DNA from 3 places in the Pseudomonas sp. C9-3 genome. Region 2 is predicted to be linked to each of the others. Evidence: riboswitches for the same ligand, from Rfam matches in the RefSeq annotation. Region 2 holds a riboswitch; each other region holds the start of a gene.
What was found. Region 2 has a riboswitch for cobalamin ahead of cobW (cobalamin biosynthesis protein CobW). Riboswitches for the same ligand answer to the same signal wherever they lie in the genome.

Region 1: linked by a shared signal. The riboswitch ahead of RS899_RS02905 (TonB-dependent receptor plug domain-containing protein) and the one ahead of cobW (cobalamin biosynthesis protein CobW) in region 2 are both predicted to bind cobalamin.
Region 3: linked by a shared signal. The riboswitch ahead of cobO (cob(I)yrinic acid a,c-diamide adenosyltransferase) and the one ahead of cobW (cobalamin biosynthesis protein CobW) in region 2 are both predicted to bind cobalamin.

The regions. Positions count from the first base shown of each region.
Region 1 is NZ_CP135919.1:637,980-648,111, reverse strand. It holds gene RS899_RS02905 (TonB-dependent receptor plug domain-containing protein) at 1-1,436, opposite strand, end outside; cobalamin riboswitch at 1,684-1,890, opposite strand; gene RS899_RS02900 (VOC family protein) at 1,950-2,378, opposite strand; gene RS899_RS02895 (class I SAM-dependent methyltransferase) at 2,439-3,167, opposite strand; gene RS899_RS02890 (cupin domain-containing protein) at 3,333-3,701, shown strand; gene RS899_RS02885 (GlxA family transcriptional regulator) at 3,702-4,700, opposite strand; gene RS899_RS02880 (cysteine hydrolase family protein) at 4,802-5,350, shown strand; gene RS899_RS02875 (LemA family protein) at 5,514-6,110, shown strand; gene RS899_RS02870 (M48 family metallopeptidase) at 6,132-8,042, shown strand; gene RS899_RS02865 (hypothetical protein) at 8,237-8,458, opposite strand; gene RS899_RS02860 (5-carboxymethyl-2-hydroxymuconate Delta-isomerase) at 8,547-8,921, shown strand; gene RS899_RS02855 (amino acid permease) at 8,982-10,132, opposite strand, start outside.
Region 2 is NZ_CP135919.1:6,630,767-6,640,898, forward strand. It holds gene cobW (cobalamin biosynthesis protein CobW) at 34-1,086, opposite strand; cobalamin riboswitch at 1,188-1,382, opposite strand; cobalamin riboswitch at 1,443-1,654, shown strand; gene RS899_RS30515 (CbtB domain-containing protein) at 1,761-1,946, shown strand; gene RS899_RS30520 (CbtA family protein) at 2,108-2,827, shown strand; gene RS899_RS30525 (cobalamin biosynthesis protein) at 2,897-3,313, shown strand; gene cobM (precorrin-4 C(11)-methyltransferase) at 3,310-4,056, shown strand; gene RS899_RS30535 (hybrid sensor histidine kinase/response regulator) at 4,153-5,940, opposite strand; gene mapR (GntR family transcriptional regulator MpaR) at 6,392-7,807, opposite strand; gene ccoG (cytochrome c oxidase accessory protein CcoG) at 7,894-9,303, opposite strand; gene RS899_RS30550 (nitrite/sulfite reductase) at 9,649-10,132, shown strand, end outside.
Region 3 is NZ_CP135919.1:4,261,274-4,271,405, forward strand. It holds gene RS899_RS19510 (cobyric acid synthase) at 1-644, opposite strand, end outside; gene cobD (threonine-phosphate decarboxylase CobD) at 674-1,675, opposite strand; gene cbiB (adenosylcobinamide-phosphate synthase CbiB) at 1,675-2,760, opposite strand; gene bluB (5,6-dimethylbenzimidazole synthase) at 2,757-3,407, opposite strand; gene RS899_RS19530 (cobyrinate a,c-diamide synthase) at 3,404-4,696, opposite strand; gene cobO (cob(I)yrinic acid a,c-diamide adenosyltransferase) at 4,725-5,336, opposite strand; cobalamin riboswitch at 5,614-5,838, opposite strand; gene RS899_RS19540 (MlaE family lipid ABC transporter permease subunit) at 5,969-7,114, shown strand; gene RS899_RS19545 (ABC transporter ATP-binding protein) at 7,111-7,896, shown strand; gene RS899_RS19550 (MlaD family protein) at 7,897-8,835, shown strand; gene RS899_RS19555 (ABC-type transport auxiliary lipoprotein family protein) at 8,832-9,464, shown strand; gene RS899_RS19560 (acyltransferase family protein) at 9,728-10,132, shown strand, end outside.

The sequences.
Region 1 (10,132 bases), 680 kb from region 2:
CAATGGCGGCCGAACTGCCACTGGCCGTTGGCTTCCACGCCGCGCACTTCGATCTCGCCGCTGCCGTTCACCCATTGATCGCCCGCGAGGGTGATCAGGTCGGTGATCTCGCGGCGGAACAGGGTGACGCTGCCGCTCCACGGCTGGTCGAACAGCTCGCCGGTGTAATCCAGGCCCAGCTCGGCGTTGCGACTGCGCTCGGGCTTGAGGTCACGATTGCCGACTTCGTCGCCCGGCTCGTTGACGAACAGCTGCTCGGCAGTGGGCAACTTGAAGGCCGTGCCGAACTGGCCGCGCAGCTTGAGTTGCTGGGTTAGGTCATAGAGCGAGGTCAGCATCCACACCGTGGCGCCTTCGCCGCCGGAGATTTCCTCGCGGCGCACGCCCAGGCTCGGGTGCCAGTCGGGCAGCGCGTCGATGCGCGGGCGCAGCTGGGCGTACAGCGCATGGGACTCGGCCTTGTCGTTGTCGATGATCAGCACATCGTCCTGGCCCTTGTACCACTGGTTGTCGCTCCCGAAGACCAGCTCGTGACCGCCACCGAACCTGGCCTTGCCTTCGAGCTGCGCCCCCCAGTCGGTAAAGCCCCAGTAGTCATTGTGATTGAGCACCTGGGTGCCGCCGCCCTGCAGGTTGTAGACGCGGTCGTAGCGGGTATCCCAGTCGTTGATGTGGGTCTTGGCGAACCAGCTGAAGTCGTCGTTGACGCTCTGCTGGAAGGTCGCCGTGGCGATCTGTTGCACGCGGTTGTTGCTGGTGTGGTGGTTCGATGTCGGCCGGGCGAAGTCCAGCTCGGCGTCGGCGTACTGGTAGAACAGCTCCAGCCGCGAGGCATCGCCGATGGCCTGGATGGCCTTGGCGCCGAACACGTTGACGTCATAGGAGCGGCGCTTGTCGCTGACGGTGTCAGTCATGTCACGGTCGCGGTACGGCTGGTAGCCGTCGGAGCGGTTGTGGCTGACATAGGCCATCAGGCCGAGGTCGCCCAGGCCGTTCTGCACGATCTTCTCGGCGCGGGCATCGCCGCTGCGGCCCTTGAACGTATCCAGGCCCAGGTTGACCTCACCGGACGCCTCGCGCGAACGCGCGCTGCGGGTGACGATATTGATCAACCCGGACACCGCCTGGGTGCCGAACAGCAGGCCCTGGCCGCCCTTGAGCACCTCGATGCGCTCCACCGCAGTGGTCGGCAGGGTATCGATGTAGATGCCGCCGTAGAGGCGATTGTTCAGGCGCACGCCATCCAGCAGGATCAGCGTGTCGTCGTTGCGCCCGCCCAGCAGCGAGTAGGTGCCGTAGTCGAACGGGCCATTCTTCGGCGCGACGAACAGGCCGGGCACGTACATCTGCAGCACGCGGGTGATGTCGGCACTGGGGCCGGCGCGCTCGATCTGCTCGCGGTCGATGACCTCCAGCTTGCTGCCGTAGCGAGCCATGTCGGCCACCGTCGTGGACTCCACGGAAGGCGCGCTGACGATTTCATCCGCCAAGTCGAGGGGAGCCGCCACAAGCTGCGAACTCAGGGCACAGAGGGAGAGAACGGGAGTCCAGCGCAAGGCGCGCCGGGAGTTGGAAGCAGGAGAATACAAGGTGATCGCCTCGAAATCGGGATTTCGCAGGCGGCGCAGCGACACCCGGAACGAGCGCGCCCCGGGAACCGGCTCACGCCCGCCCACCGCGGGTTTGCCAAACAGGTTCCAGGCCGGTCTCCGGGCTTGCGAGGGTCCTGGGGCATCCGCCTTCCCATGCTTGCGCACAGTGGCCTAGTGGATGCTCCGCTCGCTTACCGTTGCGGGGGCAGCGCCGGACTGATCGCACGAAGGCGACGCACCGGCTTCCCGTTTCACCCCACGCACGGCGGCGGGGGGCACCTGAAACGGGGCGCATATCAACACTTGCGATGGGAAAGCGTCAAGCTCGGGGCTTGCGCAGGATGTTGCAGGGCGGCGTCAGTGCCAGGGATCGTAGGTGCCGAAGCTCCAGATATGCCCTTCCGGATCACGACAGGTGAAGCCCTGGCCGCCGTAGTCTTCGTCCTTGATGTCGATGACGATCTGCGCGCCGCCATCCACCGCTGCGCGGTACAGCGCTTCGGCATCCTTCACCACCACGTAGATGCTCTGGGTGCAGCCGCCGATCTCGTCGGGCTGGCGCATCAGGCGGCCGTACTCGTTGTCGTGCAACGAGCCGAGCATCACCAGGCCGCTGCCGTCAGCCAGCGCCAGCTGCGCGTGGGCGATTCCGCCGTGGTCATCGGCAACGACCAGTTGCCGCTGGAAGCCGAAGGTGGCGCACAGCCAGTCGATGGCCTGGGGCGCATCGCGGTAGCGCAGGCAGGGAATGACGCTGGGGCGGACGACGGAGGCGGGCTGGGACATGGCGATCTCCGGGGCAGGACGGGCGCAATGCTCTGAGCATAGTCGGCCGTTTTTCGCTCTTCAGCGCTGCGCGGCGACCAGCAGCAACATCGGCCGCTCGCGTTCTTCGGCCAGTACCGGATTGGCCTGCACCTGCCCGGCGCTCGGGCCCCAATCCTCGACGTGGCGCAACGTCAGCCCCGCGCCAATGACCGCATTCAGGATGCTGCCCAGTGTACGGTGCTGCTTGATCACGCCCTTGGCGAGCCAGTCGGTGCGGCGCTCGCCTTCGTCCTGGTAGTGATCCACCGGCCAGCAGCGGCGACCATCGCCATCGACGACCCAGCCCGGCTTGAGCGAGGCCATGTAGATCGGGTGTTCGATGGAGAACACCAGGCTGCCGCCGGGGCGCAGCGCATCGTGTACGTTGCGGAAGAAATGCGGCAGGTCTGCGAGGTAATGCAGGGTCAGCGAGCTGTAGGCGAGGTCGAAGGCCGCGGTGGGCAGTTCGAGTTGGTCGAGGTCGGCATGGAAGTAGCTCACCTGCGCGGCGTCGGTGTTCGCCCGCGCGTGGTCAAGCATCTTCTGCGAGACGTCCAGTCCGCTCACCGTGCGCGCGCCCTGCTCCGCGGCGTAACGGCTGAACCAGCCATAACCGCACCCGAGGTCGACCACGTCCAAGCCTTCCAGCGGCGGCAACAGCGAGCGCAGCGAGGCCCACTCCGGCGCGCCGTCCAGGCCGTGCTGCGAACGTGGCAGCTGGGCGTAGCCCGCGAAGAATTCGGGATTGTCGTAGATGTTCTGCGCCATGGATCGGCACTCCTTTCTGACGGACCAAGGGTCGATTGTCTGCGCCAGGGACGGGGCCGGCAACCCGATCAGGTCAATGCAGGGGCGATCGAAGCGCAATTTCCTGCAAGACCGCCCGCCGGGCCCGCCGTAGTTTCGGGAGAAAGATCCCCAGGAGGAAACACCGTGACCCAACGCCAACCGATCAACCTGCAGGACAAGCTCGGCCGCATTACCGAAACCTGGCAACCACGGGTGATCGCCGAGATGAACGACTACCAGTTCAAGGTGGTGAAGCTGCACGGCGACTTCGTCTGGCACAGCCACGCAGACACCGACGAAACCTTCATCGTGCTCGACGGCGAACTGCGCATCGACTTCCGCGACGGCCCGCTGACCCTGCGCGCCGGCGAGCTTTACGTGGTACCGCGCGGCGTGGAGCACAAGCCGTATGCCGAGCAGGAAGTGCAGGTGATGCTGATCGAACCGCGCGGCGTGCTGAATACCGGGGATCAGGGCGGCGAGCGGACGGCGGAGAATGATCGGTGGATTTGATCAGCTCTTGACGGGCACTTCCGTCGCTTTTGCCCCAAAGCGCTTGCGGTAATCACTCGGCGCCATCCCGGTGATCTTGCGGAAGGTGCTGCGGAACGAGCCCGGATCGAGGTAGCCGACCGTATAGGCGATGTGGTCCACCGTGCCGTTGGTGAACTCCAGCAGCTCCCGCGCCTTGCCCACGCGCAGGTGCTGGCAGTACTCGGTGGGCTTGAGCCCGGTGGCGGCGCGGAAGCGGCGCAGGAAGGTGCGCTCTTCCAGCCCGGCCTGGGCGGCCATGGCGGCGAGGCTGACGTCCACCGCGCCATTGCCCTGCAGCCAGTGCTGGACCTTGAGGATCGCGGCGTCGCCATGCCCCAGCAGCGGCGCGAAGTTGCTGCCGCACTGCTGGGCGCTGTCGCTGTGCTCCACCACCATGAAGCGTGCGGTGCGGCTGGCGATGCTCGGGCCGAGCAGGCGGTCGACGATCCGCAGGCCCAGCTCCGACCAGGCCATCAGGCCGGCGGAGGTGATCAGGTCGCCATCGTCGACCATGGGCTTGTGCGGCTCCAGGCGTACGCGCGGGAAACGCTTGGCAAAGGCTTCGGCACCGCTCCAGTGAGCGGTGGCGCTACGGCCGTCGAGCAGCCCGGCTTCGGCTACCAGCAGCCCGCCGATGCAAACCGAGCCGACGATGGCGCCCTCGCCGTGGCGCGCAGCAAGCCAGTCGGTGAGGTTGCGCAGCGGCGCGGCGTCGGGCAGGCCGAACAGTGACGGCGGCACCAGCACCGCGACCAGGCGGCTGTCAGCGCCGGGATGCGTATCGAAGACACGATGCGGTTCGCTGCCGGCCTCCCCGGACCAATGGCTGACGCGCAGTGCCGGCAGCTGAGCGCCGGCCTCTTCGCCGGCGATGCGCTCCGCCACCGCGAAGAGATCGGTCAACCCGTGCAGGGCCGCCGTCTGCACACCGGGATAGAGCAGCAACCCGATCTCGACGACGCTCCGTTCCACAGCCATTGTCAGTTTTCCCCCTGTTATTGTCGTTCCACCTGATCCCCGCTCGGCGAGCGGCGAACCATACTGGTCCCACTTCCTCACCACTCAAAAGGAATTCGGAAATGGCCAAGCAAGCGCTCATCCTAGTGGATATCCAGAACGACTACTTCCCCTCCGGCAAGTGGCCGCTGGTCGGCATCGATCCGGCCGCCGACCAGGCCGCCAAGGTACTCGCCGCCTTCCGCGAGCGCGGTGACCTGGTGGTGCACGTACGCCACGAGTTCGAAAGCGCCGACGCCCCGTTCTTCGCCCCCGGCAGCGACGGCGCGAAAATCCACGGCAAGGTCGCCAACCTGCCCGGCGAGCCGGTGGTCCTGAAGCACTTCGTCAACTCGTTCCGCGACACCGACCTCAAGGCCATCCTCGACCAGCACGGCGTCGACTCCGTGGTCGTTGTCGGTCACATGAGCCACATGTGCGTGGACGGCGTGGTGCGTGCCGCCGCCGACTTCGGCTACACGGTAACCGTGCTGCACGACGCCTGCGCGACCCTGGACCTGGAGTTCAACGGCGTGAAGGTGCCGGCCGCGCAGGTCCATGCCGCCTACATGGCCTCGTTCGCCTTCGCCTACGCCGAAGTGGTGTCCGTCGCCGAGTATCTGAACCGCTGATTTACAGGGCTCGGCAAAAGGGCCTCCATGGAGGCCCTTTTTTTTTCGCAACACGCCGCAATACGGCCGATGCACTGCCGAAGCAAGACGTCAGAAGTTGCCCAACATTCAGCTGGCTTTCCGCTATTATCGACGCTCGATCGCCTGCCGATAAGGACATCCCATGAGCGTTTCCTCGATCATTACCCTCGCCATCATCGCTGGCGTGATCTTCCTGCTGATCAGTGTGTTCAACCGCCTGGTGGCGCTGCGCAACCGCTACCAGAACGCCTTCGCGCAGATCGAGGTGCAACTCAAGCGGCGCTACGACCTGATCCCCAACCTGGTGGAAACCGCCAAGGCCTACCTCAAGCACGAGCGCGAAACCCTCGAAGCAGTGATCGCTGCGCGCAACGCTGCCGTGGCCGGCCTAAAGGCCGCGTCCGAGCAACCGGGCGACGCCGGCCGCATGGCGCAATTGGCCGCCGCCGAGAATGCCCTGGGTGGCGCGATGGGTCGCCTGAACGTGACCCTGGAAGCCTACCCGGACCTCAAGGCCTCGCAGAACCTGCAGCAGGTCAGCGAGGAGCTGTCGAGCACCGAGAACAAGGTCGCCTTCGCCCGCCAGGCCTACAACGACTCGGTGATGGAGTACAACACCTACCGCCAGTCTTTCCCCGCCAACGTCCTGGCCGCCACCTACGGCCACAGCAAGGACGCCAGCCTGCTCGAGTTCGAGGACAGCAAGGCAATCCAGGCCGCGCCGAAAGTCGCCTTCTAAAACCTCGGCGCAGGACGCGCGATGAACTTCTTCGAACACCAGGACCGCGCCCGCAAGCAGACCGGGCGCCTGGTCCTGCTGCTGACTATCGCCGTGGTGTGCCTGGTGACCATCACCAGCCTGGCGCTGGGCTGGCTCTGGCGTCACCTCGGCGAGCCTGCTCTGCACCTGACCTCGCGCGCCTCCCTGCCCGATCCGGAGCTGTACCTGTCGGTGGCCGCCGTGATCGTCGGTGTGGTCGTCCTCGGCGCGCTGTACAAGCAGGTGCAGTTGAGTGCGGGCGGCAAGGTCGTGGCCGAGAGCCTCGGCGGCCGCCTGCTCAACCTCAGCGCCAGCAACGCTGACGAGCGTCGGTTGCTGAACGTGGTCGAGGAAATGGCCCTGGCCTCCGGCTCGCCGGTGCCGCCGGTGTATGTGCTGGAAGACGGCTCGATCAACGCCTTCGCCGCCGGCCTGACACCCCGCGACGCGGTGATCGGCATTACCCGCGGCGCCATCGAGCAGCTCGACCGCAATGAACTGCAGGGCGTGATCGCCCACGAGTTCAGCCACATCCACCACGGCGACATGCTGCTCAACACCCGGCTGACCGCCCTGCTCCACGGCATGCTCCTGCTTGGCCTGATCGGCGGCATGCTGCTGCGCGGCTGGAGCGAGACCAGCACTGGCGTGCGCATCAGTAGCCGGAGCAGCAGCAACGACAAGAACAGTGGCGGCAGCGTGGTGCTGCTGGTGATCGGCGCCGGCGTGGTGCTTTACGTACTCGGCTATGTCGGCACCTTCTTCGGGCAGTTGATCAAGGCCTCGGTCAGCCGCCAGCGCGAGTTCCTGGCCGACGCCTCGGCCGTGCAGTTCACCCGCGATCCCTCGACTATCGCCGGTGCGCTCAAGAAGATCGGTGGCAACCCGCTGGGCGCCCTGCTCAGCGCCCCGCGCGCGGCAGAATTCAGCCATATGTACTTCGGCGATGGCGTGGGCAGCAGCTGGTTCGACACCCACCCGCCGCTGCAGGACCGTATTCGCCGCGTCGATCCGGGCTGGGACGGAAACTACCCGAAATTCGAACCACGCCTGGACGTGGCGCTGATGAACAAGCAAGCCTGGACCGCCGCCGTCACCGGCCAGCCGTACCAGCCCAGCGCCGTGGACGTGGCAGTGGCCGCCGTCGGCGCACCCACCATCGCGCACCTGCAGGAAGCCCGCAGCACCCTGCAACGCCTGGACCAGCGCCTGCAGCGCGCCGCCCATGACAGCGAAGGCGCCGAAGCGCTGGTCTACGGCCTGCTGCTGGACAGCGACCCCGGCCTGCGAGCCCGCCAGCTGGAAGCGATCAAGCAGCGCCTCAACCTGAGCCTGGCGCTGCAACTGGACCTGCTGGAGGAGTCGCTGCTGCAACTCGATCCGGGCCAGCGCCTGCCCTTGCTCGACCTGGCCATGCCGGCGCTCAAGCAACTGGGCGCCAAGGCCTTCCTCGCCCTGCGCGAGAACATGGCGCTACTGATCAAGCTGGACGGCAAGGTCAAGCTGCTGGAATGGACGCTGCTGCGCATCATCGAGCGCAACCTGCGGCCGGGCAGCGGCAAGATCGGCAACGTGGCACTGGCGGACCTGTCCGAAGCCTGCGCAACGCTGCTGGCCTTCCTCGCCCGCGTTGGCGAGACCAGCGACCTGCAGACCGAGCAGGCGTTCGCCGATGCCTGGAGCGGCCTGCCCTTCGCCCCCCGGCCGCTGCCGGGCGCCGCCAGCCTGCGCGAGCTGGAGGCCGCACTGAAGCAGCTGGAACAACTGCGCCCGCTGCAGAAGCCGCAACTGCTCAAGGCATTGGCGCGCTGCATCGAGCACGACGGGCGCATCACCGCTGGTGAAGCGGAGCTGATGCGCGCGGTGGCGGATATCCTGGATTGCCCGATGCCGCCGTTGCTGGCGACCTGAAGCGCCCTCAATCCAATCTGTAGGAGCGAGCTTGCTCGCGAAACCGATTCCGCAGCGGGGTCCGTTCGCGAGCAAGCTCGCTCCTACATAAAAACCCCCTCGTTCTGGTTCGAGTTCTGGCTTTAAAGGATTTCCAGAGAAACATCCGCACGCTCCGGAATGCCCCTTTCAGGAGGCCTCGTTGAAGCGGAGTTTCAGGGGTTGAGCGGCATGGATGCCGCGAGAGCGCTGTCGGGCCAGGGATGGCCCGTCAGCGCGTGCCCCTGAAACTTCGCTTCAACGAGGGAATTTTTCGCCCCAAGCGAAAAACCGGATGGAGGGGCAAGACCTTTTGGTTCCTTTTGGGGCGTTTGCCAAAAGGGACTCGCCGAGAGGCGAAACACGAACCATCCGAACACGCCGACGCGGCGCAGCATCACTTAGCTCCAACTAAGTGATCACTCGTATGTCCTGCTCAGTTGCGCCCTCCTAGGATGGTCACACCGAGCCTAGGACAAAAAGCCCATGCCCCACATCGCCATCGACTACACCGCCAACCTCACCAACGACCTACTGCCTCTGGAACTGCCTGAAAAAATCCATGAAGCAGCAAAAGGCCTGAGCGTGTTCCCCAGCAACGGCCTGCGCACCTTCGCCCGCGCCATCGACCAGTTCCATGTCGGCGCCAACACCCAGGACGAAGCCTTCATCAACATCCAGATCCGCATCGCCCCCGGCCGCCCCGAGGAGTTGCGCCAGCGCATCGTCGACACCCTGTTCGCCACCGCCGAACAGACCCTCGCCGAACTCATCGAAAAACGCCCCATCGGCCTGCAACTGGAAATCACCGAACTCGACCGCAGCCTGACGCGCATGGCCGGCAGCCTGCCCACGACGTAATCATCCAGCAAAAGAAAAGGGCCTCCGAAGAGGCCCTTTTTTCAATCGTTCAACAGCACATCAGGCGCGACTGGCGACGCTGCCCTGCTCCTTCGGAGCAAGGTTGAGCGCAAAGTACAGCACCGTCAGCAGCACCAGGAACGCCGGGCCGATGTACAGCGCGATGCGCGTATCTTCGAAGAACGCCATCAGCACCACCACCAGCACCAGGAAGGCCATGGCCAGGTACGAGCTGATCGGGTACAGCCACATCCGGAACTGCAGCTTGCCGGCTTCGGCAGCGCTCAGCCCACGGCGGAATTTCAGCTGCGCCAGCAGGATCATCGCCCAGGTCCAGATCGCACCGAAAGTGGCGATGGAGGTCACCCAGGTGAACACCTTCTCGGGCACCAGATAGTTCAGCAGCACGCCCAGCAGCAGCGCGAAGATCGACAGCAGCAGCGCATTGCGCGGCACGCCGCCGCTGGAGGTCCTGGCGAACACAGCCGGGGCCTGGCCATGCTGGGCGAGGCTGTAGAGCATGCGGCCGGTGCTGAAGATGCCACCGTTGCAGGACGACAGCGCGGCGGTGATCACCACGAAGTTGATGATGCCGGCGGCGGTCTTGATGCCCATGCGCTCGAAGGTCATGACGAAGGGGCTGCCCTGGGTGCCGATCTCGTTCCACGGGTAGATCGACATGATCACGAACAGCGCGCCCACGTAGAACAGCAGGATGCGCCAGAACACCGAGTTGATCGCGCCAGGGATGGTCTTCTGCGGGTTCTTCGCTTCGCCGGCGGTGAGGCCGATCATCTCCACGCCCAGATAGGCGAACATCACCATCTGCAGCGACATCAGCACGCCGGTGATGCCGTGGGGCATGAAGCCGTCGTTGCTCCACAGGTTGGAGATGCCGGTGGCGATGCCGCCGTTGCCCAGGCCGAAGAAGATCATGCCGGCGCCGGCCAGGATCATGGCGACGATGGTGACGATCTTGATCAGGGCGAACCAGAACTCGAACTCACCGAAGGCGCGCACGGCGATGAGATTGATGGTGCCCATGCTCGCCAGCGCGGCCAGCGCCCAGATCCAGCGCGGCACGTCGGGGAACCAGATGCCCATGTAGATGGCCACCGCGGTGATCTCCGCGACGCAGGTCACCAGCCAGAGGAACCAGTAGTTCCAGCCGGTCAGGTAACCGGCCAGCGGGCCGAGGTAGTCCTGGGCGT
Region 2 (10,132 bases):
CTAGGCGTCCCCCTCGCTCCTACAAAAACAGTGTTACGCCAGGGCGGTACGCAGCTCGTTGGCGATGGTGGCCTGGTCCAGCTCCTGGCCGATCACCACCAGGCGCGTGCTACGGGTTTCATCGCTGCGCCAGGCGCGGTCGAAGTGTTTGTCGAAGCGCTTGCCGACGCCCTGCACCAGCAGGCGCATGGGCTTGCTGGGAATGGCGACGAAGCCCTTGATGCGCAGCACGGCATGGCGCTCGACCAGCGCGTTCAGTGCGTCGAGCAGGGCGCGTTCCTCCACTTCCGGCAGGTCGACGTGGAAGGAGTCGAACTCGTCGTGGTCGTGGTCTTCATGGCCTTCGTGGTCGTGATGCGTGGGGCGGCTGTCGATGTGCAGCTCGGCCTCGGCATTCAGACCCAGCAGGACGGAGAGCGGCAGCTGGCCGGAGTTGGCTTCGACGATCTTCACCGCTGGCGGCAGCTCCTCGGCGACTTCGGCGCGGACGCGGGCGAGCGCGTCGGCGTCGAGCAGGTCGGCCTTGTTCAGCACCACCAGGTCGGCGCTGGCGAGTTGGTCTTCGAAGAGTTCGTGCAGCGGCGATTCGTGGTCCAGGTTCGGATCCTGCTTGCGCTGCTCGTCCACCTGCTCGGGATGGGCGGCAAAGGTGCCGGCGGCCACGGCCGGGCTGTCGACCACGGTGATCACCGCGTCAACGGTGCAGGCGTTGCGGATTTCCGGCCACTGGAAGGCTTGCACCAGCGGCTTGGGCAGGGCCAGGCCCGAGGTCTCGATGAGAATCTGATCGAGGTCGCCACGGCGCGCCACCAGCTCGCGCATCACCGGGAAGAATTCTTCCTGCACGGTGCAGCACAGGCAGCCGTTGGCCAGCTCGAAGACGCGGCCGACCGCTTCTTCTTCGCTGCAACCGATGGAGCACTGCTTGAGGATTTCGCCGTCGATCCCCAGCTCGCCGAATTCGTTGACGATCACCGCGATGCGGCGACCTTCGGCGTTATCCAGCATGTGGCGGAGCAGGGTGGTCTTCCCGGCGCCAAGGAAGCCGGTGACGATGGTGACGGGGAGTTTGGCCAGGGTCTTCATGCGCGCCTCGTGAGCAGGATGCGGTGCGAGAGGGCGGATGAAGGGCGCGCGCGCGGGTTCGCCGCGCAACGAAGGTCGCCACCGGATCACCCCGCCCGGTTGTCGTGATACTGCTCGAGGCAGGTCTCCTGGCTCACAGCCCTCTTGAGTTCTCTCGCCTTCCCGCCGTGGCCGGCAGTGGCTCGTGAAAGAACAGGCTGTTCACAGTTGCGGGGGCAGCCGTGGCGCATCCGAAGATTTCCACGTTCCCTCTTAGCTCCGGCCAGCGCCGGAGAACCTCGAAGGGAGGAAGGCTACGCAGCGACGGCGGGGCGGTCAATCGCCGGGGATCGGTTGACGCTTGCAGGGCTTCGTGGTCAGCTAGCGCGGTTTCAGGTGTCTCGCGCCACGCGCGCGAGGTGAAACGGGAAGCCGGTGCGTCCGCAAGGACCAGTCCGGCGCTGCCCCCGCAACGGTAAGCGATCGTAGGGTCATCAGTAGCCACTGTGCTCCGGCATGGGAAGGTTGACCCGCTTGGCCACTGGCCGACATCGCAAGCCCGGAGACCGGCCTGGAATTCTTCGTTTTTGGCAAACCCGCGGTGGGCGGGCGCAGGCCGTGGCGCGGCCGTTCCGGCGCGTTCGAATGCGTTCAACCTCTGCGTTCTCTTACTTTGATTTCCAGAGGGAACGTTCATGTCCAGCAGCACCCTGACGCACGCGTCGAGCACTTCCATCCCCCTTTCCAAGCGCATCAGCCTGGCCGTTGGCGCCAGCCTGCTCGGTGCGCTGCTGGTGTATTTCGCCGGCTTCTCGCACATCGATGCGGTGCACAACGCCGCCCACGATACTCGTCACAGTGCGGGCTTCCCCTGCCACTGACGCTGTTCTGAGTCCAATCGGCTGCGCGTCGGCCAGGCAGCGTTGGAGAATCGTCGTGGACTGCTCATTGACTACAGTCAACTCTGCGTCCCCGGCCCTCCGCCTTGCCTGGCTCTAGCTCGCTCGATTTGAGAGTTCGGAGAAGGAAAAGGAAAGAGCAAATGATCAAACGTATCGCCCAGACCGCCGGTTTCGCCGGTCTGATCGCGGCGCTGGTGCTGACTGTGGTCCAGTTGCTGTGGGTATCCCCGCTGATCCTCAAGGCGGAAACCTACGAGAAAGCCGAACCGGCTGCCGCGCTGGTCGAAGAAAACCACGAGCACGCCCATGAACACGCTGCAGGCGCAGCGGCCGCTCACGAGCACGACGCGGAAGCCTGGGAGCCGGAAGACGGCTGGCAGCGCATCCTCTCCACCACTGGCGGCAACCTGGTGGTCGCGGTGGGCTTCGCCCTGATGCTGGCTGGCCTGTTCACCCTGCGTGCGCCGGGCAAGACCTCCGAAGGCCTGCTCTGGGGCCTGGCCGGTTTCGCCGTGTTCACCCTGGCGCCGTCCCTTGGCCTGCCGCCGGAGGTGCCCGGCACCGCCGCTGCCGATCTGACCCTGCGCCAGACCTGGTGGATCGGCACCGCCGCTGCCACCGCTGGCGGCCTTGCGCTGCTGGTGTTCGGCCGCAACTGGGCGCTGCGTGGCATCGGTATCGCCCTGCTGGTGGTGCCGCATGTGATCGGCGCGCCGCAGCCGGAAGTGCATTCCAGCCTCGCGCCGGAAAGCATCGCCCACGAGTTCATCGTCGCCTCGCTGATCACCAACGCGGTGTTCTGGGCGGCCCTGGGCCTTGTCGCTGCCTGGTTGTTCCGTCGCTTCGCACCGTCGGTCTGATCCAGGCGCTATGCTCGACCCCGCAGGCGGCCCGGCCGTCTGCGGGGTTTTGTTTTTGGGAGATTGCTGATGACGCTGGTTGCCGGCCTCGGTTGCCGCCGCGGCTGCACGCTCGATGAACTGCGCGCCTTGCTGGTGCAGACGCTGGCCGAGGCCGGTCTCGATGAGTCGAACCTCACCGCGCTGGCCAGCGCCACGCTGAAGGCCGACGAGGAGGGACTGACGGCGCTGGCTGCCGCCCTCGACCTGCCGCTGGCGCTGTTCACGCCGCAACAACTGGCCGCGTGCGAACCGCGCCTGGACCGCACATCCGAAACGGTCCGCACGGCCATCGGTGCTGCCAGCGTGGCCGAAGCCGCGGCACTGCTGCAGGCCGAAGCCCAGGCCGGTGCGCCGGCGCGATTGCTGGTGGGCAAGCGCCGCAGCGATCAGGCCACCTGCGCGCTGGCCTTCATCCCCGTCGAATCCGAACAGGAGCAGCCATGACGGTCCATTTCATCGGCGCCGGCCCCGGCGACCCGGAACTCATCACGGTCAAGGGCCAGCGGCTGATCCGTTCCTGCCCGGTGATCCTCTACGCCGGCTCGCTGGTACCGCCAGCGGTACTGGAGGGTCATAGCGCCGAGCGCGTGGTGAATACCGCCGAGCTGAACCTGGACGAAATTGTTGCACTGCTGGCGCAGGCCCACGGCGAAGGCAAGGACGTTGCCCGCGTGCACTCCGGCGACCCTTCACTGTACGGCGCCATCGGCGAGCAGATTCGCCACCTGCGTGAACTGGGTATTCCCTACGAGATCGTTCCCGGCGTCACGGCCACTTCTGCCTGTGCAGCGATACTCGGCTGCGAGCTGACCCTGCCGGATATCTCACAGACGCTGATCCTCACCCGTTACGCCAGCAAGACACGCATGCCCGAAGGCGAATCCCTTGCCGAACTGGCGCAGCACCGCGCGACCCTGGCGATTCACCTGGGCGTGGGGCAGTTGCCGAACATCGTCGCCGAACTGTTGCCGCACTACGGCGCCGATTGCCCCATCGCGGTGATCCACCGGGCGAGCTGGCCGGACCAGGATCAGGTCACCGGTACGCTGGGCGATATTCTGGCAAAGGCCGCGGCAAAGGATTTCAAGCGCACGGCGCTGATCCTGGTGGGCAAGGTGCTGGGGGCGGAAGGCTTCGCCGACTCATCGCTGTACAGCGCGGGGCATGCGCACCTGTATCGCCCGTAGTCGTTCTTCGTAGGAGCGAGCTTGCTCGCGAACTGCCTGACGCTGGCGTCATCGGCGAGGTCCGTTCGTGAGCAGGAACCAGCCGCTCCCGCGTTCCTACAGGGGATCGTCCAGCGGCTCCAGTTCACTGAACTGCTCATCGATCATCGCCTTCAGCTGCTCCGCTGCCAGCGGCTTGTGCAGCAGCGGCCAGCCATGGGCCGAAGCCTGGGCGAGCAGCTGCGGGTCGGTGTCGCCGGTGACCAGCACGGCGGCGATCCAGTCGTCTTCGTAGTGCCCGTGCAGGCGGGCGATGGCGTCGATGCCGGTCTGGTGGTCGCGCAGGCGATAGTCGCTGATGATCAGGTCCGGCTTCTGCGCGGCAGCGGTCGGGTCGGCCAGCAGGTCGGCGACGTCGGCGACGATGACATGCCGGTATTCCCAGCTCTGGAACAGCAGGCGCAGGCCTTCGCGGTTTTCCGCATCGTCCTCGATCACGTAGATCAGCTTGTCGCTGCCCACCACCGTGCGCGGCGGCGGGATTTCCGCTTTGCGTGGCTGCACGGCGGTGGCGCGGGGCAGGCTGATCATGAAGGCGCTGCCGTGGCCTTCGCGCGAGTGCAGCGCCAGCGGATGGTCGAGCAACCTGGCGGTGCGCTGGACGATGGCCAGCCCCAGGCCAAGGCCTTTGCTGCGGTCGCGCTCGGGGTTGTTGAGCTGGTGGAATTCCCAGAACACCTTCTGTTGCTCGCGCTCGGGAATTCCCGGGCCGCTGTCCCAGACTTCCACGCGCACCTGGCGGCCACGGCGGCGCCAGCCGATCAGCACGCCGCCGTGGTCGGTGTAGCGAATGGCGTTTTCCACCAGGTTGCGCAGGATGCGTTCGAACAGCGCCGGGTCCGACTTCACGAACGGCGCGCCGGGGCGTACGCGCAGGTTCAGGCCTTTGTCTGCGGCCTGCACGCTGCATTCCTGCTGGATACGTTCGAGCAGTTCGGCGAGGGAGAAGGCCTGCACGCTGGGCTGGACGATGCCGGCGTCCAGCCGTGAGATGTTCAGCAGCGCGTCGAACAGCGAGCCCTGCGCGGCGAGCGCGCGGGAAATGTGGTCGACGAGGTTTTCGCTGGCCTCGTTCAGCGGCTGTTTCTTCAGTGCGCCCAGGTACAGACCCAGCGCGTAGGTCGGCTGGCGCAGGTCGTGGCTGGCGCTGGCGAGGAAGCGGGTCTTGGCCTGGTCGCTGCGTTCGGCGGTCTCTTTTTCGATGCTGAGCTTGCGCAGCAGCTCGCTGTTCTCGAAGCGCAGCAGCAACGAGTCCACGAGGGTGGCGTGGAAGCGGTAGGCGAAGGCAAAGATGGTAACGGCGTAGACCAGCGCTGCCGCGCCGAGCGTCTTGCTCAGGGCGTCCGGCAGCAGTACCAGCAGGGCGGCGAATGGCAGGGTGAAGGCCGGTACGATGAACAGGTAGAACAGCGGCAGGACAATGCTGTAGGCATTCATCACGCCGGTGCCCAGGCCCAGCAGGACGACCACCACGTACATCTGCATCGAGGGTGGCAGCACGGTCATCCAGTACGCGGCGGGCAGGCCCCAGAGCAGGCCCGAGAGGCCGGTGGTGATCATCACCTGGATCAGCCAGCGGCGCCGGGGGCTGGCGCCGCTGTCGCGTAGTTGGTCGTAGCGCCGCAGCAGCCACAGGCGGGCGCCGCCGAGCAGGGTCTGCGCGGCGAACCAGGCCAGCAGCGACTCCAGCGGCAGCGCGCCGTTGAGCACCCAGGTGGTGAGGCCGGCGACCAGGTAGGCGGCAATGATGGAGAAGGGCGAGTTGCGCCGCAGCACGTCGAACTGTTCGGCGCGGACCCGTTCGGCATAGGGGGAATGGCTGAGGTCGCGCTGCCAGAGATTCATTGGGCCGTCCGTGGAGGGTCAGTGGGCGTTGCCTGTATAGCAACAGCCGCCTGCCACGCCCAGTGTTTTCAAGCCGGCCGCTGATCCCTGCGCATCTGCGGGCGCAGGCCCGGTCCGATCCGGCATTGCTCTTAGCAGGAGCGGGCTTGCCCGCGAACAGGGTTTCCGGCGGCACCGATGCTTGGGGGGCGCGAGCAAGCTCGCTCCTGCAGAAAAGCGGTTCAGGCGAGCCATTGTTCCGAGCGCGGCTCCAAGGCGCGCCGCAGGTACCAACGCACCCACAGGTGCACGCCGAGCGCGGCGCCCACCGTGAGCAAGATCATCAGCCCTTCCGCGTCCATGGCAGCGTCCCTTGTCCGGTTTTCCCGCCTGACAGGGTATTCCTGCGACAACTTGCCGCACAGATACAGATCGTTTCCGAATGTGCGGATCAGTCCTGCAGTTCGAGCCTTCAGCCCTGCAGCGAGTGGATGATCCGGCCGAGGGTTTCCATCGCCTGTTCGCTGGTGGCAGTCCACGGATGCCCGTAGTTCAGGCGCAGGCAGTGGCCGAAGCGCCGCGTCGCCGAGAAGATTGGCCCGGGTGCGAGGCTGATGCCCTGGGCGTGGGCGAGTTGGAACAGCTTGAGCGCGTCGATCTGCTCGGGTAGTTCCAGCCAGAGGAAGTAGCCGCCGCTGGGGCGCGTGACGCGGGTGGCGGCGGGGAAGTGCCGGGCCACGGCGGCGAGCATCGCGTGCTGCTGGCTTTCCAGCGCGTGGCGGAGCTTGCGCAGGTGGCGGTCGTAGCCGCCGTGTTGCAGGTAATCGGCGATGGCCGCCTGGGCCGGCACCGAGGCCGACAGGCTGGTCATCAGCTTGAGCCGCTCGATCTGCTCGGCATAGCGCCCGCCAGCGACCCAGCCCACGCGGTAGCCCGGCGCCAGGCTCTTGGAGAACGAGCTGCAATGCATGAACAGGCCCTCAGTGTCGAAGGCCTTCACCGGCTTGGGTGCCTGGGCGGCGAAGTACAGCTCGGCGTAGACGTCGTCTTCGATCAGCGGCACCTGGTGCTGGGTCAGCAGGGCAGCGAGGGCGCGTTTCTTCTCCTCGCTCATGCTGGCGCCCAGCGGGTTCTGGAAGTTGCTCATGAACCAGCAGGCCTTGATCGGCAGACGCGCCAGGCTGTCGGCGAGTACGTCGAGGTCGATGCCTTCGCGCGGGTGCACGGGGATCTCAACCGCTTTCAGTTTCAGCCGTTCCAGCACTTGCAGGCTGGCATAGAAGGCCGGGGCTTCGATGGCCACGAGGTCGCCGGGTTGGGTCACCACCTGCAGGCACAGGTTGAGCGCTTCCAGCGCGCCGTTGGTGACCACCAGCTCCTCCACCGGCAGCGGCATGCCGCCGACCATGTAGCGCAGGGCGATCTGCCGGCGCAGGGCGTGGCTGCCGGGGGCGAGGTCAGCCACCACCGAACGCGGGTCCATGTCGCGCACAGCATGTGCCATGGAGCGCGCCAGGCGCGGCAGGGGGAACAACTCCGGCGCCGGGAAGGCCGAGCCGAACGGCACGGTGTCCGGGTCCTTGATCGAGCTGAGCACCGAGAACACCAGTTCGCTGACGTCCACCTCGGTGGTCTGCGCGTCGTGGCGGGCGATTTCCGGCTCGGCCAGCGCGCGCTGCACGTGCTCGCGGACGAAGTAGCCGGAGCGCGCGCGGGCAACGATCAACCCTCGGTCCTCCAGCAGGTAATACGCCTGGAACACCGTCGAAGCGCTGACCCCGTAGGTGCGGCTGGCGTGCCGCACCGAGGGGACTTTCTGGCCGGGGGCGAGTACGCCGCTGCGGATCAGGCCGGCGATCTCGTCGGCGAATTTCTCGTAGCGCTTCATCTTGTCCTGCGGGGCGCCCTGGGCGGTGGTGGAATCCGCCCACTCTAGGCGTTGCGCCGAGGTCACGCCAAGCTCCCGTGCCATGCTCAGCGCCTCGGCGAGACGAAGGTGCTGGCGGCGTCGATGGCTTCATTGCCGTCGCTGACCCTGAAGTGCAGCGGCAGCGAACCACCGGCACTGCTCTGCGCTTCGCTGGCGACCGAGACGGCGAAGTCGCGGATCTCGCCCGGCTGCAGCATCAGCTCCGGCACGCCCTGCAGGCGGTAGCCGGTGCCATCGGCGAGGCTCAGGTGGTAGTGCTGCGGCTGCTGGGTCTTGTTGATCAGCTTGAGGTTGTAGATGTTCTCGATCTCGCCGGCGGCGTTCTCGCGGAACAGCCCACGGTCGCGGGCGACGTCGAGGTTGATCAGCGGCCGCGCTTCCAGCGCCCAGACGAAGGCGCCGATCATGACCAGCAACACGGCCGCATAACCGATCAGGCGCGGGCGCAGCAGGTGGGTCTTGCCGCCTTCGAGCGCACGCTCGGAGGTGTAGCGCACCAGGCCGCGGTCGTAGCCCATCTTGTCCATCACCGAGTCGCAGGCGTCGATGCAGGCGGCGCAGCCGATGCAGGCGATCTGCAGGCCGTCGCGGATGTCGATGCCAGTGGGGCAGACCTGTACGCACTGGTGGCAGTCGATGCAGTCACCCAGGCCGAGGGCCTTGGGATCGGCGTCCTTCTTGCGTGCGCCACGGGACTCGCCGCGTGCTGCGTCGTAGGAAATGATCAGGGTGTCCTTGTCGAACATCACGCTCTGGAAGCGCGAGTACGGGCACATGTGGATGCACACCTGTTCGCGCAGCCAGCCGGCGTTGGCGTAGGTGGCGGCGGCGAAGAAGGCGACCCAGAAGGTGCTTTCCAGGTCGAGCCTGAAAGTGAGCAGGTCCGCCACCAGCGGCCGCACCGGCGTGAAGTAGCCAATGAAGGTGACTGCCGTGGCCAGGCTGATCAGCAGCCACAGGCCGTGCTTGGCACCTTTGCGCAGGACTTTCTCGGCGCTGGCGGGGCCCTTGTCCAGTTTCATGCGCTGGTTGCGGTCGCCTTCGGTGACCTGCTCGGCCCACATGAAGATCCACGTCCATACGCTCTGCGGGCAGGTGTAGCCGCACCAGACGCGCCCGGCGAACACCGTGATGAAGAACAGGCCGAAGGCGGCGATGATCAGGATTGCCGAGAGCAGGATGAAATCCTGCGGCCAGAAGGTTGCGCCGAAGATGTAGAACTTGCGCTCGGGCAGGTCCCAGAGCACCGCCTGGCGGCCGTTCCACTGCAGCCAGAGAGTACCGAAGAACAGCAGGAACAGCAGCGCGCCGCCGAGGCGGCGGAGGTCGCGGAAACGTCCGGCGAAGCGCTTGGTGTAGACCGTCGGGGTGACCGCCGACAGCGGTTTCGGCGGCGGGGTGAAACGTTGCGGTGCGTCGATCTCGATGACCTTCGCGGGGATTCTTTCGCTCATTATCGTGGCCCATCAGGCAGAAGAGGCGCCGCGACTGTACGAACCGGTCTGCACCCGAAACAGATTCAGGTTCGCCGGAAAAAACCATATCAGATGGTGAAATCCGCTCCGCGCCGCGTCGTTGCAGGGTTGGCGCTACGTGCCATGAAGGGGCTGATCGGGCCTGTTGCGGCAACCGGTCGCAGGCCCGCCGGGGCAGGCGTCTCGCGCATCTGATCCGGTTTTTCCCGTGTTATCTGCCGCTGTTTTGCACAACAGCCGCCGGCCATAGTTCGGTCAACCGCAATGTGGCGCGCCCGACGACAGAAGCAGGCTGCCACGCAACGATCCGAAGGTGGCCTGGCGATGTACCGATATGACGATTACGACCGCGCCCTGGTGCGTGAACGGGTGGCGCAGTTCCGCGACCAGGTGCAGCGGCGCCTGAGCGATGAGCTGAGCGAAGAGGAATTCCTGCCGCTGCGCCTGCAGAACGGCCTGTACCTGCAGAAGCACGCCTACATGCTGCGGGTGGCGATTCCCTACGGCACCTTGTCCAGCGAGCAGATGCGTACCCTGGCGTGGATTGCCCGCGAGCACGACCGTGGCTACGGCCACTTCACCACGCGGCAGAACATCCAGTTCAACTGGGTGGAACTGGAGCGCGTGCCGGACATCCTCGAGCGCCTCGCCGATGTCGAGATGCACGCCATCCAGACCTCCGGCAACTGCGTGCGCAATATCACCACCGAGGCCTTCGCCGGGGTCGCCGCCGACGAGTTCCTCGACCCGCGCCCGCTGGCGGAAATCCTGCGCCAGTGGTCCACGGTGAACCCCGAATTCCTCTTCC
Region 3 (10,132 bases), 2.4 Mb from region 2:
ACGGGCACGCCGGTGCGCTCTTCCAGCCAGTCGAGGCCGTTCTGCAGCAACGCGATATCGCCACGGAAACGGTTGATGACGAAGCCCTTCACCCGCGCCCGCTCGCTCTCGGAGAGCAGCTCCAGGGTGCCCACGAGGTGGGCGAACACGCCGCCACGATCGATATCGGCGATCAGGATCACCGGGCAGTCCACTGCCTCGGCGAAGCCCATGTTGGCGATGTCGTTGGCGCGCAGGTTGATCTCCGCCGGCGAGCCCGCGCCTTCCACCATCACCACCGGGTACTGCGCGCTCAGGCGCTGATGGGACTCGAGCACCGCCTGCATCGCCACGCGCTTGTAGTCGTGATAGGCCACCGCGTTCATGCTGGTGACCGCGCGGCCATGGATGATCACCTGGGCGCCGGTGTCGCTGTTGGGCTTGAGCAGCACCGGGTTCATGTCGGTGTGCGGTGCCAGGTGGCAGGCCTGCGCCTGCACCGCCTGGGCACGGCCGATTTCGCCGCCGTCGGCGGTCACCGCACTGTTGAGCGCCATGTTCTGCGGCTTGAACGGCACCACCGCCACGCCCTGGCGGCGCAGCCAGCGGCACAGCGCCGTCACCAGCGTGCTCTTGCCGGCATCCGAAGTGGTGCCCTGCACCATCAAGGTCGCGCTGTGTGCGCTGGGCGACGTCACCGCAGGCTCTCCATCTGGTTGAAGGTACGCAGGCCATGTTCCAGGCGCTCCCAGCCCTTCTCGTCCGGCGGCAGGCCGAAGCGCAGGCTGCCGGGCGTCTCGAACAGGCGCACGAGAATGCCCTGGCGCGCCAGATGGTCGCGCAGCGCGTGAGCACGCATGGACACCACCCACTGGAACAGCGCCGTGCCGCCCTGGGGCGCGAAGCCGTGCTCGCCCAGGAGGCCAGCCAGGCGCCGACTCGCTTCATTGAGATCGCGGCGCCGCTGGATCTGCTCCTGAAACTCGCCCAGCACCGCCTGGGCAACCCAGCGCGTAGGGCCGTTCACCGCCCAGGGGCCGAGCAGTTTCGCCAGGCTTTCCAGCAGGCGCGGCTCGGCGAAGGCGAAGCCGAGCCTTGCGCCAGCTAGGCCGAAGAATTTGCCGAAGGAGCGCAGCACGATCAGCCCCGGACGGCTGGCGCAACTGGGCGTCAGGCTGTGCTCGGGCGTGCAGTCCATGAATGCTTCGTCCACCACCAGCCAGCCGCCGCGCTCCTGAAGGCGCGCGTGCCATTCCAGCAGTACGCCAACCTCGATGCGCTTCCCCGTGGGGTTGTTCGGATTGACCACCACCAGCACGTCGAATCGCTCCAGGTGATGAGGAACTTCCTGGTCGCTGACTTCGCGCAGGATGTGCCCGGCGGCACGCCAGGATTCGGCGTGCTCGGCGTAACAGGGCGAGACCACGCCGACCTTGCCCGGCCGGCGCAAGCGCGGCAGCAGCTGGATCGCCGCCTGGCTGCCGGGTAGCGCCAGCAGCTTCTCGGCACCGTAGTAGCGCCGCGCCGCGGCTTCGAGGCCGTCGCTGTCTTCGGGCAGGCGCATCCAGGCTGCCGTCGGCACGCTGGGCAACGCCCACGGCCAGGGCGAAATGCCGGTGGACAGGTCGAGCCACTCGGAGAGCGGAATTCCGTACTGCTGCGCCGCTTTGCGCAACCGGCCGCCATGTTCGAGCATCAGAGCACTCCCAGAATCAGGATGATCAGCAACCACAACAACACGCCCTGACGCACCAGGGCAAGCGCGCGCCAGATATCCACGGCAGTCGGCGCCGGGCCTTCGCCCAGCTGCGGGCGTTCGTGGAGTTCGCCGTGGTAGCGGGCGGAGCCGCCGAGCGAAACGCCCAGAGCCCCCGCGCCGGCCGCCATCACCGGGCCGGCGTTGGGGCTGTCCCATTTTGGCGCCTGCGTGCGCCAGCAGCGCAGGGCCAGCCGGGTGTGGCCCAGCAGTGCGTAAGTCAGCGCCACCAGCCGGGCGGGAATGTAGTTGAGCACATCGTCGATCTTCGCCGCGGCCCAGCCGAACCGTTCGAAGCGCGCATTGCGGTAGCCCCACATGGCATCGAGGGTGTTGCTCAGGCGGTAGAGCACCACGCCCGGAGCACCCGCCACGGCGAACCAGAACAGCGCCGCGAAGACCGCGTCGCTGCCATTCTCCAGCACCGACTCGGTGGCCGCGCGGGCCACCGCGGTTTCGTCCAGCTCGGCAGTTTCGCGGCTGACCACGTAACCCACGCGCAGGCGCGCCTCGTTGAGGTCGCCACTACGCAGCGCCAGCACCACCGGATCGGCGTGTTCGCCCAGACTGCGCAGGCCCAGCGCGGCGTAGAGCGCCAGCACCTGGACGATCCAGCCGACGTAGGGCAAAAGACTCAGCAACAGCGCGATGAGAGTCAGCGGAATGACTGCGATGATCCACGCGGTGACACCATGGCTGCGCCAGCCGAGGCCGGGGGTGTCGCTCTTGGGCGTAATGGTGCTCGCTGATACTCCCTCTCCCTGAAGGGACAGGGAGTTGAATGTGCCGGCTGACACCACCGTGTCCGCCTGCTCCGATCGATCCCCTCTCCCTTCGGAGCGGGGCGCGCAGCCAGGGTTAGGGAAAGGGAGCTTTTCGGCGCTGTCGGCCACTCGAGAACGATTGAACCTTCGTTCCAGCCGATCCGCCAACCGCCCGAAGGCCACTAGCGGATGCCAGCGTTTCGGCTCGCCCAGCAGGGCGTCCAGCGCCACGCCAAGGACGCTCAGCAAGGCCAGGCTCATGCCTTCTCTCCCCAGCGGTTTTCGAACACCAACTCGTCCAGCGAGCGCGGCTGGCGCCAGCCCTCCAGGGCCAGCATCGGGGCGGGATAGAACTCGCTGACCGGCCCCAGACAGATCACTGCCACCGCCTCGGCACCGTCTGGCAGGCCAAGCAGGTCACCGAGCGCGGCAGGGTCGAACAGCGACACCCAGCCCATGCCCAGCCCTTCCGCACGGGAAGCCAGCCAGAGGTTCTGGATGGCGCAGGACAGCGATGCAAGGTCCATGTTCGGCAACGTGCGGCGACCGAAGACATGCGCCTCGCGGCCATCCATCAGCGCGGCCACCAGCACCTCGGCACAGTCGAGCACGCCCTCGACCTTCAGCTTCATGAACTCATCGGAGCGCTCACCCAGCGCTTCGGCGGTACGAATGCGTTCCTCTTCCACCAATTGGTGGATCGACTGGCGCACGTCTCTGGACGTCACGCGGATGAAGCGCCAAGGCTGCATCAGGCCGACGCTCGGCGCCTGGTGGGCAGCTTCCAGCAGGCGCGCGAGCAATTCGGGCGCCACCTCGCCACCGCTGAAATGACGCATGTCGCGGCGCTCGGCGATGGCGCGGTAGAGCGCGGCGCGTTCCTCGGGGCTGTAGGCGTGGTCGGTCATGGTCTGAAGAGTGCCGCTGCGGCGTCCGGGTCGGATGGCAGGTAGAAGTGGATATAGGACGCCGTGAGACGGCCACGTCGGAACACGGCTTCGGCCACCGGCTTGTCGTTGGGGCAGACGCCACGGGCCAGCGGTACTTCAGTGCTGTCGAGCAACGAATGGTGGAAGGTGTGTCCGTGCAGGGTACCTTCGAGCAGCGTCACGGCCTGCAACGCCAGCGCGGCCAATCGCTTCTGCATGCGCGCCTCACCCGGCAGCAGGCCCAGCAGCTCCGCACGCTCGCCAGCTACGTCGGTCAGGGCATCGAGCAGATAGAGCATGCCGCCGCACTCGGCGAGGATCGGCTTGCCCATCTCGTGGTGGGCGTGAATCGCCTGGGCCATGGCGCGGTTGTCGGCCAGCGCTTGCAAGTGCAGCTCCGGGTAGCCGCCGGGCAGATAGAGGCTGTCCACCTCCGGCAGTAATTCGTCACGCAGCGGCGAAAAGAACACCAGTTCGGCGCCCAGCTCGCGCAACAGATCGAGGTTGGCCTGATAGAGGAAGGCAAAGGCGTTGTCTCGCGCCACGCCAATGCGCACGCCGTCGAGGCGGGAAGACTCGCTACGAGGTTCGGGCGCGGCGAAGCTCACCGGCGCCGGCAACTCGGTGCTGGCACTGGCGGCCAGGGCATCGGCGGCGGCGTCCAGGCGTGCGTCGAGGTCGGCCAGTTCGTCGGCCTGCACCAGCCCGAGATGACGGCTGGGCAACTCGACCTCGGTGTCGCGCGGCAGCGCGCCATACCAGCGAATCCATTCCGGCAGGCTGTCACGCACCAGGTCGCGGTGGCGCTGGCTGCCGATGCGGTTGGCGAGCACGCCGGAGAACGGCAGGTCGCTCTGGTAGGTGGCCATGCCGACGGCCATCGCGCCGAAGGTCTGGGCCATGGACTGGCCATTGATCACCGCCATCACCGGCACGTTGAAGCGCCGCGCAAGATCGGCGGCCGAGGGCGAGCCATCGAACAGGCCCATCACGCCTTCGATGAGAATCAGGTCGGCCTCACCGGCCGCCTCCCAGAGCAACCGGCGGCTTTCGCCCTCGCCGACCATCCACAGGTCCAACTGATAGACCGGCGCGCCGCTGGCGCGGGCGAGGATCATCGGGTCGAGGAAGTCCGGGCCGCACTTGAACACCCGCACCTTGCGCCCGAGGCGCGTGTGCAGGCGCGCCAGGGCAGCGGTCACGGTGGTCTTGCCCTGCCCGGAGGCGGGAGCGGCGATCAGCAGTGCAGGGCATTGGCGAGAGGTCATCGGGCGCGCTCCGCCACAACGGGATGCATCAGAACTCCACCCCTTTCTGCGCCTTGATGCCAGCCTTGAAGGCATGTTTCACCAGGCCCATCTCGGTCACGGTATCGGCGGCCTCGACCATGGCCGGTTGCACGCCACGGCCGGTGGCGACCACATGCTGCATCGGCGGGCGGGCGGCAATGTCGGCGAGCACGGTGTCCAGCTCCAGATAGCCGTGCTTGAGGGCGATGTTCACCTCGTCCAGCACCACCAGGCCGACTTGCGGGTCGCTCAGCAGTTGGCGTGCCACATCCCAGGCAGCCTGTGCCTTGGCGATGTCGCGCTGGCGATCCTGGGTTTCCCAGGTAAAGCCTTCGCCCATGACATGGAAGCTGACTTCCTCGGGGAAGCGGCGGAAGAACGCCTCCTCGCCGGTGGTCGCAGCCCCCTTGATGAACTGCACCACCCCGACCTTCATGCCGTGGCCCAGCGCGCGGGCGACCATGCCGAAGGCCGAGCTGCTCTTGCCCTTGCCGTTGCCGCTGTTGACCAGGAACACACCGCGTTCGCCCTGGGCCTGGGCGATCTTCTCGTCGATCACCGATTTCTTGCGCTGCATGCGCGAACGGTGGCGTTCGTCCTTTTCAGGGGATTCAGTCATGGGGTTTGCCTCTAGAAAGGGAGCGCGCAGGCGCCAGCTCGCTGGCCGGGCGGCAGCGAGCGGAGAATGGGATGGGCAGGAACGAACCGCCGGCATGCGTCGGCGCCATGCGGTAAAAGCCGCTCGGCGCGAAAGCCGTCGGCTTGGGAAACAGGGAATTCACCTGAAGGATTCTCCGCCGCTCTCACCCGCGCGGCACTGACCAGTCGGGGCAGGCGGAGGACATCGAACGCGCGGCGCCAGGGAGCGCCACGACGATCGGCAGCGCCTCCCGCGATGCCATGCGATGCAGCAGGCCGGTCTCCGGGCTTGCGAGTGGAAGCGCCTGGCGTTTCCGAAAGAACCGCGCCTTCCCATGCCAGTGGCACAGTGGCGGATGCGGTTCGAAGCTCGCTTACCGTTGCGGGGGCAGCGCCGGAATGCTCGATTGATCATCGAATTCACCGGCTTCCCTGTTTCACCCTCGACTTGCGCCGCGGGCACCTGAAGCAGGCGCGCAGCTTAGTGGCTGGCGGGCTGGGGCGTCAATTGAACAGACTGTCGCCGGGGCCCACCCGTAGAACCGCCAGGGCTCTAAAAAGGGTCACACAAGTCAAGTGGTCAGGCCGCTCAACTTCGCTAGAATGCGAATCATGACGACGACTGCCCAACCCGGCCAGCTTCAGCTCGACACCTCCGCGACCCCGTCCCTGATGCACATCAGCGGCGACTGGACACTCGCGCACTTCACCACGCTGCAAGCCCAGGTCGCCGCCCAGCGCAACGCCGAGTCCCCCGCCGAGCTGGATTTCGCCGGCCTTGGCGCGCTGGATACCGCCGGCGCCGCACTGCTCGCCGAGATCATCGGCGGCGCGCGCATGAGCCAGCTCGATCAGATTGCCCGCAACCTCCCCGCCGAGCGCCAGGCGCTGCTGCGCACGGTGGGCAGCGCCATTACCCAGTGCCGGCTGGACGAGAAGGGCCCGGCACCGGGCAACGCGCTAGTCGACGTGCTGGAGCGCATCGGCGTCGCCACCCTGACGTTCAAGGACCACCTGATCGGCGTACTCGGCTTCATCGGCCTGACCCTGCAAACCCTGGTGCGCAACCTGTTCCGGCCGCGTCGCTGGCGACTGACCGCACTGGCCGCGCATATGGAAGAAACCGGCCTGGACGCCGTGCCCATCGTCGCCCTGCTCACCTTCATGGTCGGCGCGGTGGTGGCCTTCCTCGGCGCCACGGTGCTGCAGAAATTCGGCGCGCAGATCTATACCGTCGACCTGGTGGGCTTCTCCTTCCTGCGTGAATTCGGCGTGCTGCTCACCGCGATCCTGCTCGCTGGCCGCACCGCCAGCGCCTTCACCGCGCAGATCGGCTCGATGAAGGCCAACCAGGAGATCGACGCCATCCAGGCCCTGGGCCTCGACCCCGTGGAGCTGCTGGTGCTGCCGCGCGTGCTGGCGCTGCTGCTGACCCTGCCGATGCTGACCTTCCTGGCGATGATTTCCGGCATCTTCGGCGGCGGCGTGGTCTGCGCGCTGAGCCTGGACATCTCGCCACGCATGTTCCTCTACATGCTGCAGAACGACATCGCCGTACAGCACTTCCTGGTCGGTATCGTCAAAGCCCCGGTATTTGCCTTCATCATCGCCGTGATTGGCTGCCTGGAAGGCTTCCGCGTCAGCGGCAGCGCCCAGTCGGTGGGCGAGCACACGACTTCCAGCGTGGTCCAGTCGATCTTCGTGGTAATCCTGCTGGATGCGATGTTCGCGCTGTTCTTCATGGAGATGGGCTGGTGAGCGAACCGATCATTGTCGTCCGCGACCTGGCCAACCGCTTCGGCACCCACGCCGTGCACGAGCATCTCGACCTCGATGTGATGAAGGGCGAGATACTCGGCGTGGTCGGCGGCTCGGGCACCGGCAAGTCAGTACTGCTACGCAGTATCATCGGCCTGCGCCAGCCCAGCGAAGGCAGCGTCCACGTGTTCGGGCAGAACCTGCCGGCGCTGCCGCCGCTGGAGCGCTCGAAGCTCGAACGACGCTTTGGCGTGCTGTTCCAGAACGGCGCGCTGTTCTCCTCGCTGACCGTGAGCGAGAACATCTGCCTGCCACTGATCGAGCACGCCGGCCTGTCGCGCAGCGACGCCGAGTTCATGGCCAAGGTGAAGATTTCCCTTGCCGGCCTGCCGCCGGACGCAGGGGCCAAGTATCCCGCCGAACTGTCCGGCGGGATGGTCAAGCGCGCCGCCCTGGCCCGCGCCCTGGCGCTGGACCCGGACATCCTGTTCCTCGACGAACCCACCGCCGGCCTCGACCCCATCGGCGCGGCGGCCTTCGACCAACTCATCCTGACCCTGCGCGACGCCTTCGGTCTCACCGTGTTCCTGGTCACCCACGACCTGGACACCCTCTACACCATCTGCGACCGCGTCGCCGTGCTCTCGCAGAAGCGGGTGCTGGTGGTCGGCCCGCTGGACCAGGTCGCCCAGACCGACGACGCCTGGGTACAGGATTATTTCCACGGCCCACGCGGCCGTGCCGCGCTGCAGGCCACCGAACACCTGCGGGAGGAAAGCTGAATGGAAACCCGTGCCCATCACGTGCTGATCGGCCTGTTCACGCTCGTGGTATCTATCGGTGCGCTGCTCTTCGCGCTCTGGCTGGCGCAATCGAGCAACGACCAGCGCTACAAGATCTACGACGTGATCTTCAGCGAGGCGGTGACCGGCCTGTCCGAAGGCGGCACCGTCCAGTACAGCGGCATCCGCGTCGGCGACGTGGTCTCGCTGCGCCTGGACCCGAATGACCCGCGCAAGGTCCGCGCGCGCATCCGCGTCTACGACAGCACGCCGATCCGCGAGGACACGCGCGCCAAGCTGGCCCTTACCGGCGTCACCGGCCAGGCCATCATCCAGCTCTCCAGCGCCGGCCAGGACAGCCCGCCACTGGAGGCCAAGGATGGCGAAATCCCGGTGATCAAGACCATCCCGTCGCCCTTCGCCAAGCTTCTGGCCAACGGCGAGGACATCGCCACCAACATCAACAACCTGATCAACAACGTGAACCGCATGTTCTCCCAGGAGAACGTCGACCGCATCAGCCGCACCCTGGACCACATCGACCAGGCCACCGGCGTGGTCGCCGAACAGCGCGACGACATCCGTCGGACCTTCAAGGAACTGGCCGCCGCCAGCGAGCAGGCGCGCGTCACCCTGGCCAATGCCAGCCAGTTGCTCGACCGCGCGAACCAGACCCTGGGCGGCAAGGGCCAGACGATTCTCGACGACACCCAGAAGACCCTTGCGTCCCTGCGCGCCAGCAGCGAACGGGTAGAGCAATTGCTGAACAGCAACTACGACTCGGTGAACGGCGGCCTCAATGGCCTGGGCGAGATCGGCCCGGCGATCCGTGAACTGCGCTCCACCCTGGAAGACCTGCGCGGCGTCACCCGTCGCCTGCAGGAGAACCCCACCGGCTACCTGCTCGGCCGCGAGCGCAACAAGGAGTTCCAGCCATGACCGCCCTTCCCCGCCTGCTCGGCGTCGCCACTCTGGTTGGTCTGCTGGGCGCCTGCTCGATCCTGCCGAAAGCGGAAAGCCCGGACTTCTACCTGCTGCCGGCCACCCAGCAACCCGCGCGCGGCAGCGCGGCGGTGAACTGGTCGCTGCGGGTCAGCGCGCCTACCGCCAGCCTGGCGCTGGACAGCAACCGCATCGCCGTGGTCCCGCAGGGCAACCAGCTGAGCAGCTACCAGGGGGCACGCTGGAGCAACCGTGCGCCGGGCCTGTTGCGTGACCGCCTGCTCGACGCCTTCACCGCCAACGGCAGCATCCGCGCCCTGAGTAGCGACGAAACCAGCCTGCAAGCCGACCTCGACCTGACGGGCGAGCTACGCGCCTTCCAGAGCGAGTACCAGAGCGGTAAACCGGTGATCCACATCCGCTACGACGCCCGCCTGGTGCGCACGCTCGGCCAGCGCATCGTCGCCTCGCGCAGCTTCGAGGTCAGCCAGCCGGTGGATGGCAAGCAGGTGCCCGAAGTGGTCAGCGCCTTCGGCAAGGCCGCCGATCAGCTTTCCGCGCAGGTAGTGGAGTGGACACTGCAACAAGGGCAGCGGCAACACACCACATCACCCTCCACTCCCTGATCAAAAAGGCCGGCGAAAGTCGGCCTTTTTGATGGCCCCCAGGGATAGCCGAATCCGGCGGAACCTTCCTTTACGAAATCCGCTCATATTTTGTACAAAATCTGCACAACATCTGTCGGAGCATCAGTGCCCCGCGGATAGCATTTACGTATCAGGCAAGATACATTTCCGCGCCCCGCCGGGCCAGCCGGCGGCGGTGTCCAATTTTCTCGCGTGGTGCTGTCCGACTTGCAGCGCCCGATTTGCAGTTCGAGGAATCTTCGTTGCGCAGTCCAGGCAGTTTCCGCCACGACATCAACGGCCTGCGGGCCTGGGCGGTTGTCGCGGTGGTCTTGTATCACTTTGGTATCAGCGGCTTTACCGGCGGCTTCGTCGGCGTGGATGTCTTCTTCGTCATCTCCGGCTACCTGATGACCGGCATCATCCTTGGTGCGCTGGCTGCCCCAGCCGGTTTCTCCTTCTGGAACTTCTACCTCGCCCGTGCGCGCCGCATCCTGCCGGCGCTACTGGCACTCTGTGCGGTGCTGTTGGCCCTGGGCTGGTTCTTCCTGTTGCCCTCGGATTACCAGCGACTGGGCAAGCATGTGTGGGGCAGCGTGCTGTTCACCTCCAACCGCATGTTCATGAAGGAGGCCGGCTATTTCGATGTGGCCTCCCATGACAAGTGG